DNA from 2 places in the Shewanella sp. VB17 genome. Region 2 is predicted to be linked to the other one. Evidence: riboswitches for the same ligand, from Rfam matches in the RefSeq annotation. Region 2 holds a riboswitch; the other holds the start of a gene.
The links. A riboswitch is a leader RNA that binds a small molecule or an ion and turns the genes downstream of it on or off. The one in region 2 is predicted to bind lysine.

Region 1 (4,613 bases), 710 kb from region 2:
TCGTTCCCTTGTCTATTGCTAAGTTACTCCATTGTGTACAAAAAAAAGAGCAAGCCCAGCTCATTTTACTTGGTAAGCAATCTATTGACGGTGATAACAATCAAACAGGTCAAATGTTAGCAGCATTAGGAAAGATGCCTCAGGCCACATTTGCATCAGAGGTGAAACTTGAAGGTGAAGTGCTTACTGTTACTCGTGAAATAGATGGTGGCTTACAGAGTCTTAGCTTACCACTTCCTGCTGTTGTCACTGTTGATTTACGTTTAAATGAGCCTCGCTATGCTAAGTTACCTAACATAATGAAAGCGAAACGTAAGCCGTTAGAGACTATGTCTGTTGACAGTTTAGGTGTTAGCTTGAAATTGCATCAACGTATTCTGAAAGTGTCACCTCCATCTGAGCGTCAATCAGGTGTTATGGTGAATTCAGTGGCTGAGTTAGTGGAAAAATTGAAAAACGAAGCGAAGGTGATTTAATGGCAATTTTAGTGTTAGCAGAACATGATAATAGTGATCTAAAACTGGATACGGCTAAAGTCGTTGCCTGTGCTCAAGCGATTGGTGATGATATCCATGTCTTGGTGGTTGGGTATGAGTGCGGAAATGTCGTCGAAGCGACTCAAAAACTGTCTGGTGTCAGTACAGTACTGGTTGCTGATAATATTACCTATGCTAGCCATATGGCAGATAATGTTGCTGAGCTTATTGTCAGCATTGCATCTGATTATGATCATATACTCGCAGCGGCTTCCAGTCATGGTAAAGATACATTGCCGAGGGTGTCGGTGTTATTAGATGTGGCTCAAATTTCAGAAGTGATTGAAGTTGTTAGTACAGATACGTTTGTTAGACCCATTTATGCGGGGAATGCGTTGGCGACGGTGCAGAGCTTAGATGATAAGAAGGTGATGACAGTACGTAGTAGTGCTTTTGATGAAGTGAGTAATGATGGCTCAGCGGCGAGGGTTACGATCGATAATATTTTTGAATCTCAATCAACCTTTATTTCTCAAAGTTTGACTCAATCTGTGCGTCCAGATCTTGGTGCTGCATCCATAATTGTCTCTGGTGGTCGTGGATTAGGCTGTGCTGAAAACTTTACAATTTTAGAGCAGCTTGCTGATAAACTTGGGGGTGCGTTGGGTGCGTCTCGTGCCGCTGTTGATGCCGGCTTTGTGCCTAATGATCTTCAAGTAGGCCAAACGGGGAAAATAGTGGCGCCAGATCTTTATATTGCTGTTGGGATCTCTGGTGCGATTCAGCACCTTGCCGGAATGAAGAATTCTAAGGTGATCGTTGCGATTAACAAAGATCCAGAAGCCCCTATTTTTCAAGTTGCGGATTATGGTCTAGTGGCTGATCTGTTTGAAGTGGTCCCCCAGCTGGTTGAATTGGTTTAAATCCGTTTTAGGTGTCGCATTAGTGTTGAACTTAAGTTGAGTAAGGTTTAATTTACTCGAATTAGTGTGACTTAGATCACAACAAGTAGCTTTGGGGTAGGATCTCCAAAGCCGTTTATGGTTTTATGGCCTTCGCGTCGTTTGGAACAAGGTTAGATGACGTCCTGAGAATGTAGAGGAGCATTAAATATCAGTAGTGATAGTAGGGGGAGCCCGTTTATCTATCATGAAAGGATTTAATGCCGAAGTAGTAATACACATCACGGTTTACTGCTGGGGCTGACATCGAATAGGTGCAGCACTGCCATAGTATTTCTTGTCTTTTAGGGCAAGAAGATTTTATACCTTTTAACATATGGTATTACTATGGAGCGCTACTGATACGATAGGTGTACCCGATATATATTAATTATCCCACCAGTTCAGTTGCTCTCCATTCCGTACTTAAACGAAGAAAAATATAAATGACAACTTTAAGTTACGCCGATTCGGCACTTTCATTGCTTCCTCCTGTAGTGGCAATTTTATTAGCAATTATTACTCGTCGTGTACTGCTCTCTTTAGGGGTTGGTATTATTATTGGTGCTACATTGATTTCAGATTTTTCAGTGATTAATTCAGGCCAGTATTTAGCCGAAAAAATCGCGGGGTTATTTTGGGATGATGGTAGTCTCAACAGTTGGAACCTTTATCTAATAGGCTTTTTGGTGTTGTTGGGGATGATCACGGCACTTATAACTGTCAGTGGCTCAGCTAAAGCCTTTGCGGACTGGGCACGCACAAAAATTCGTAATAAGCGTGATGCTAAATTATTAACTATGTTCTTAGGCTGTGTGGTATTTATCGATGATTACTTTAACAGTTTGGTTGTTGGTAGTGTGGCGAGGCCTTTAACGGATAGGTATTACATTTCTCGTAGTAAGTTAGCTTATTTACTTGATTCAACCGCTGCGCCAGTGTGTGTTATTTCACCGGTTTCGAGTTGGGGCGCATATATTATTGCCTTAATTGGTGGGATTTTAACAGCACATGGATTTACTGATTCAGGTCATTTAAGTGTGTTTATTCAGATGATCCCGATGAACTTTTATGCGATATTCGCACTATTATTACTCCTATGTGTTGCTTTTCTAGGGTTGGATATAGGCCCTATGCGTACACATGAGTTGAATGCGCAAAAAGGTATCTTATATGATGAATCCAAAGGTTTACCACCAGGGGCAAATTCAGATCTTCCTGAAGCTGACAATGGTAAAATTTTAGGGTTGTTTCTGCCTATCACTGTACTGGTAGCAGCTACTTTTTACTTTATGGTCAGCAGTGGCGGTGATGCTCTTAAGGCTAAAGGTTTAGCGTTTAGCCTTCTTGGTGCATTTGAAAATACCGATGTGGCTTCATCTTTATTCTTTGGTGCTGCGGTAGGTTTGGTATCAACTTTGGTGTTAGTGGTAAGCCAAGGGCTAAATAAGTCATACATGGCGAAAGGGATTATTGAGGGGGCACGCTCAATGTTACCCGCTATTTATATCTTGTTATTTGCTTGGACGATTGCAAGTGTGATTGGCCAACTTGAAACAGGTAAGTATATGGCGAGCTTAGCGACAGGGAATATTCCTTTTGCTTTGCTTCCTGCGGTACTATTTATGTTGGCTGGTTTGACGGCATTTTCAACGGGAACAAGTTGGGGCACATTTGGGATAATGTTACCCATCGCTGCAGATATGGCGATGGGAACACATACTAATATGATGTTACCTATGCTGGCAGCTGTATTAGCTGGTGCTGTGTTTGGCGATCATTGTTCGCCTATCTCTGACACCACTATTTTATCGTCTACCGGAGCCAATTGCCATCATATTGACCATGTGGTAACTCAGTTGCCTTATGCGTTAATTGTGGCTGTTATTAGTTTAGTGGGTTACACAGTGCTTGGATTTACCGAGTCTGTTATTGCCGGTTTTGCGACTTGCAGTATCTTACTCGTGATAACAGTGATCGCCCTCAAAATTAAGGTTAATCGCATTTCGGTATAAACTGAGCTGTACTCCCCAGAAAAAGCCGCTATTATAAGCGGCTTTTTTGTTTGATACGGGACATTTTATCTTTGATATAAGCTTTTGGCATCAATGGTGATAAGCTAACAGAAATTATTTAATGAGAGAATATCGACTTGGCACAACTTTATTTTTACTATTCGGCCATGAATGCCGGTAAATCGACTTCTTTACTTCAGTCATCTTATAATTATCGCGAGCGTGGTATGAATACTTTAGTGATGACAGCCTCTATTGATGATAGATATGGAGTGGGAAAAGTCGCATCCAGAATAGGGATTGAAACTGAGGCATGCATGTTTGGCTGTGACGATAATATTGCCATTATGATTGAAGATGCTAATAAAGCAGAGACGATGCATTGTATATTAATTGATGAGTCTCAATTTCTCAGTAAAGAGCAAGTTAAACAACTGACTCATGTGGTTGATAATTTGAATATCCCAGTGCTTTGTTATGGGCTTAAAACTGATTTTCAAGGTGAACTTTTTAGTGGCAGTCAGTATTTATTAGCCTGGGCTGATAAGTTGGTTGAGCTAAAGACCATTTGTCACTGTGGTCGAAAAGCGAATATGGTGCTTCGTCTTGACGAAGAAGGTAAGGCTATGCGTGATGGTGAGCAAGTAGCTATTGGTGGTAATGAACGTTATGACTCAGTGTGCCGTAAACATTTTCGTGAATGCTTATGGGATTAGTGAGTTTAGCGTAACGCTTTCTTAGTCGCGAATTTAGGGCAAAGCATAGCGGGTAATCCCATTGCTCTTGTGCCTTTGGTGATTCATACAAAATCTATACCCAAAGGACCTCAAGGTGCAGATTTGAGTATTTGAACATGGCCATTAATCTTACCGTTTAAAGTAACTCCAATAGTCGGTAAGGTGCTCGATAAGCTGGGGTGTCTGTTCATCATTGAAATAGCCTTAGAGCAACCATTTTCTGGTGTTAATATTGTTAAGTTGAGAAAGCTGTCTGATGTCTGGTAAGACTGATTCCATGTAATCTAATAGCCTATGCAATCATGGGGGCAGACACCGCTTCAGAACACAGTAAAATAACTTTTATTCAGTTACGCAGATGGCAATCACGGTATGTTTTGTGCTATGATTCTAAGGAATATTTCTTTTAAACTGTTAATGATATTCTTTGCAAGGGAATATCAC
Region 2 (4,613 bases):
CTGATAATATTGCTCTTTATGGTCACAGTTATGGTGGATATATGGCATTAATGGGGATATTTAAAGCCCCTGATTATTTCAAAGCGGCGATTGCTGGCTCTGCAGTGACTGATTGGTCATTATATGATACTTATTATACTGAGCGTTATTTAGGCCATCCTGATAAAAATAACAAAGGCTACGAAGCCAGTAGTGTCATGCCTTATGCGAAGCATTATCAGTCAGGGTTGTTGATGTACCATGGCATGGCGGATGATAATGTGTTGTTCGAAAATAGCACAAAAATGTATAAAGTCTTGCAGGATGAGGGTAAGCTATTTCAGATGATCGATTATCCTGGATCTAAGCATTCCATGCGTGGTGAAAAAATAAGAACCCATCTATATCGTTCGCTGGCGGATTTTCTTGAAAGAGAGCTGAAGTAATTTTACAGGGGATAATAACTAAAAAGCCAGTCATTAGACTGGCTTTTATCCGTAAAGAGCATAAGCGTGAGCTTTACGCCACTTCTAAATTACCACAAAAACGGTAACCTTCACCATGGATCGTTGCGATGATCTCAGGTGTATCAGATAAGCTTTCGAAATGCTTACGAATGCGACGTATTGTTACGTCCACTGTACGATCGTGTGGTTTAAGTTCACGACCTGTCATTTTCATAAGAAGATCGGCACGGCTTAATATTTTGCCTGGGTTTTCAACAAAATGCAGCATCGCGCGAAATTCACTACGTGGCAGTTTATATGACTCGCCTTGTGGACTAACTAAAGAACGGCTGTTTATCTCAAGACTCCAACCATTGAAACGATAATATTCAACAGTACTTTTTTCTTCAGACTCAATACCTGTGCTATTAACGCGAGTTAATAAGTTACGAGCACGGATTGTTAGTTCACGTGGATTGAAAGGTTTAGTGATGTAATCATCAGCACCTATCTCTAGACCTAGAATCTTGTCAACTTCGTTATCTCTGCCTGTTAGGAAAATAAGACCGATATTGTTTATTTCACGAAGTTCACGTGCTAACAAAAGACCATTTTTACCAGGAAGATTAATGTCCATAACGACTAAGTTAATCTTGTTTTCCTGCATGGCTTTATGCATTTCAGCGCCATCATTGGCTTCAGTTACCACATATCCTTCGGCTTCGAAAATACTTCGTAGTGTGTTCCGGGTAACGGCTTCATCTTCTACGATCAGAATGTGCGGATTTTGCATATTAATTTACCTAATTTATTCAATTCTGTTCTGTTCTAAAAGCGTACGTGACTTGTAACGCTCGAGCTCGTCATGATGACTATTTACTGTGCTAGTAAGTGCTTCCAAATCTGGACTGATATATAACAATACACTTCTACTAGCTAACGCATGCGCTCCTCATTCAATAGAAGCGCGGACTACATTCACTTCGATTAATAATAGTGGAATTTAGTTCCCCACGATAATAAATAAAAATAAAAATTAAATGCGAAATGTTATTTGGTTCACATCTTTATGCAGTCAAACTGACTGATTCTTTATCAGTGTTAGATACTAGGCTAACAAAAAAGTCACTATATTTTAGCAATGACCAGTGAACCAAGTATAGCTATTGTACTCGTTTTAGGCATTTGTTAACAAATGAAATGTTAACAAATAAACTCTTTGCCGTGATCTGTGTCACATTTGTTTTTCTAACTTATTGATTTTAAATAAAAGTGAAAATTCAAAAAGAGTGACCTAGATCACAAAAAACAAGCTTCCACTTCGACTGAACACAATATTATTGAAGATAACAGGGAGATATGATGTCAATGAGCGTGTTGATTAACCGCTTTTATGAGGGTTATCAAGATACACGTTTGCAGCTCAATTGTACGCTTTTTGCTGAACTGCTGTTTGCTATCATTACTACGCATTGCCCATGAGGGCTGTTTCTTTGTGTATGCCAACATCGTCTTTTTGATAGGAAGCTTCAATAATAGTGCTGTAAAACGGTAACGACCTTATCGTTGACTGGTAGGCGAATCTTTAATGATGATTATTTATTTAGTCATTGACTTGTTTACTCTGAATTTGATACTTTTCTAATGTTAACCATGTTTGTTTTTATACGGCAAGGTAATGTGCAGAAGAGGAGCGTTAGCTAGGTAGTAAGCTGTAGGAGTCCAAACTCTAATGATGGCTTATGAGGGAGATTAACGCCGAGGTATTGATGTTTTTTGGTATAACACAATATCGGTCGATTAGGCTGAATCCAATCGATTGTCACCGTTTTATTGGTGGAGAGCTTCTGGTGATGATATCTGTTTCCCTTCTATGGGGTGCGTAATCTTTGCACCAGGCTCTTCGAACGTAGTGTGTTCGGAGCGTGATAATGTTAATGTTCAAAAATAATTTTTCTTACCTGTGTCTACTTCCTGTGGAGGCAGTTTAATGTCCTTAATTGTTGCCAAGTTTGGCGGTACATCGGTTGCCGATCACAGTGCCATGAGTCGCTGTGCCGATATTATTATCGCGAACCCCAATACTCGCGTTGTGGTAGTGAGTGCATCTAGCGGTGTGACAAATTTACTTGTTGAGTTAACTCAAGAAAATATCAGTGATGAACGTAGTAAACAGCTCATTAAGCAAATTGCTCATATTCAATATAAAATTTTAGACGATCTTGGCAATCCGCAGGAAGTGGCAGCCAGATTGGATGCCGTGTTAAGCCGTATTACCTCCTTAAGTGAATCGTTAAATTGCCATAGAAGCAAAGCGACGATAGATGAACTATTAGCTCAAGGAGAGCAATGCTCGTCAGCCCTTTTTGCTGCAGTATTGAGAGAGAAAGGTAACACAGCGAGTGCCTTCGATGTGCGTCAGATCATGCGTACCGATAGCCATTTTGGGCGTGCTGAACCCCAAATTGCAACCATTGCTCATCTTGCAACCGAACATCTTGCTCCTTTACTTACTTCACAAATTATTGTTACTCAAGGGTTTATTGGTGCCGATGAGTTAGGTGCAACGACTACGTTAGGGCGTGGTGGCAGTGATTATTCTGCGGCATTACTAGCAGAAGCACTCAAAGCTACAGCGGTGGAAATTTGGACTGATGTGGCAGGTATTTATACTACCGATCCTCGTCTTGCGCCTGAGGCGAGACCGATTGCTGAGATCAGTTTTAACGAAGCGGCTGAGATGGCGACGTTTGGGGCTAAAGTATTACACCCTGCCACTATTTTACCTGCGGTAAGACAAAAAATTCAGGTATTTGTTGGATCAAGTTGGGAGCCTGAACGTGGCGGGACTTGGATACGTCATCAAGTTGAAGATGTTCCTGTGTATCGAGCCGTTGCTGTTCGTCGAGATCAAACTTTACTCAATCTTCATAGTTTGCAGATGCTCCACGCTCAAGGTTTTCTTGCCGAAACTTTCGCCACTCTTGCGCGGCATAAAATCAGTGTCGATTTGATCACGACTTCAGAGGTTAATGTTTCTTTAACGTTAGATAAAACCGGATCCGATTCAGCTGGCAATGGTTTATTGAGTGAAGCGCTGTTACAAGAATTGTCGCAACATTGTCGAGTGAGAGTTGAAGACGGTTTGGCTTTAATTGCCATTGTTGGCAATAGAATTGCTTCTACAGCTGGGGTTTGTCGCCGTGTGTTTGAGGTGCTAGAACCTCATAATGTGAGGATGATATGCCAAGGGGCCAGCCCACATAATTTATGTGTATTGGTGGCGGAAGCTGAAGCGGCTCAAGTGGTCAGCGCATTGCATAAAAACCTATTTGAAACTGAATGACATTAAAGGATAGATAATGCGTGTTTTCCAAGAGTCGTTAAAAATAGGCGAGCTGGCGACAGGTCAAGACCTAACTATACCGATATTTAAGCTTAAAGCTTTGCATGCAAGTGGGCCGAGTGTATATATTCAGGCCAATGTTCATGGGGCAGAAGTGCAGGGAAATGCGGTTATCTATCAGCTCATGAAGCGACTTGAACAATACAATATTTGCGGTGATATTACCTTGGTTCCTTTGGCTAACCCCCTAGGGATTAATCAAAAAAGTGGTGAGTTTACCTTAGGCCGTTTCGATCCTATCACTGGGGTCAATTGGAATCGTGAATATTTAGCACATGATATCGATCTTGTGGATTGGTATCAGAACAATAAAACACTTAACGATACTGATTTAATTCACGCCTATAAAAAATGTTTGCTCGAGTCGTGTCAATCACGTTTACAAAGTGAGTGGGGGATCACTACCGGTCATCAGCAAGCGGTTATGTTGCAATCGATGGCCCACCAAGCCGATATTGTGTTGGATCTGCATACTGGTCCTAAATCATGCAAACATCTCTACTGCCCGCAATACGACGTTCAAGCAGCATCCTACTTCTCTATTCCTTATACCTTGCTTATCCCTAATGATTTTGGTGGGGCGATGGATGAATCTATTTTTTGTCCCTGGTGGCAGCTGAGTGAACATATGAAATCAACAGGGCGAGAGATGGATGTGCCTGTTTCAGCTTTTACGCTTGAGCTTGGCTCTCAAGAAAATATTCATCTTGAAGATGCGTTGGCCGATGCGATGGGTATCCTAGCTTATTTGAGTCATCGAGGAGTGATTGCAGAGAAAGTAG

Region 1: it holds a riboswitch for lysine, as region 2 does, so the genes downstream of both, HQQ94_RS16705 (Na+/H+ antiporter NhaC family protein) here and lysC (lysine-sensitive aspartokinase 3) in region 2, are expected to answer to the same signal.

Annotation. Positions count from the first base shown of each region.
Region 1 covers NZ_JABRVS010000001.1:3,877,368-3,881,980, reverse strand. Annotated here, with positions in the region: gene HQQ94_RS16715 (electron transfer flavoprotein subunit beta/FixA family protein) at 1-476, shown strand, start outside; gene HQQ94_RS16710 (electron transfer flavoprotein subunit alpha/FixB family protein) at 476-1,399, shown strand; lysine riboswitch at 1,565-1,784, shown strand; gene HQQ94_RS16705 (Na+/H+ antiporter NhaC family protein) at 1,864-3,432, shown strand; gene HQQ94_RS16700 (thymidine kinase) at 3,570-4,148, shown strand.
Region 2 covers NZ_JABRVS010000001.1:4,591,755-4,596,367, reverse strand. Annotated here, with positions in the region: gene HQQ94_RS19795 (S9 family peptidase) at 1-425, shown strand, start outside; gene arcA (two-component system response regulator ArcA) at 499-1,218, opposite strand; lysine riboswitch at 2,104-2,280, shown strand; gene lysC (lysine-sensitive aspartokinase 3) at 2,416-3,771, shown strand; gene HQQ94_RS19780 (succinylglutamate desuccinylase/aspartoacylase family protein) at 3,788-4,613, shown strand, end outside.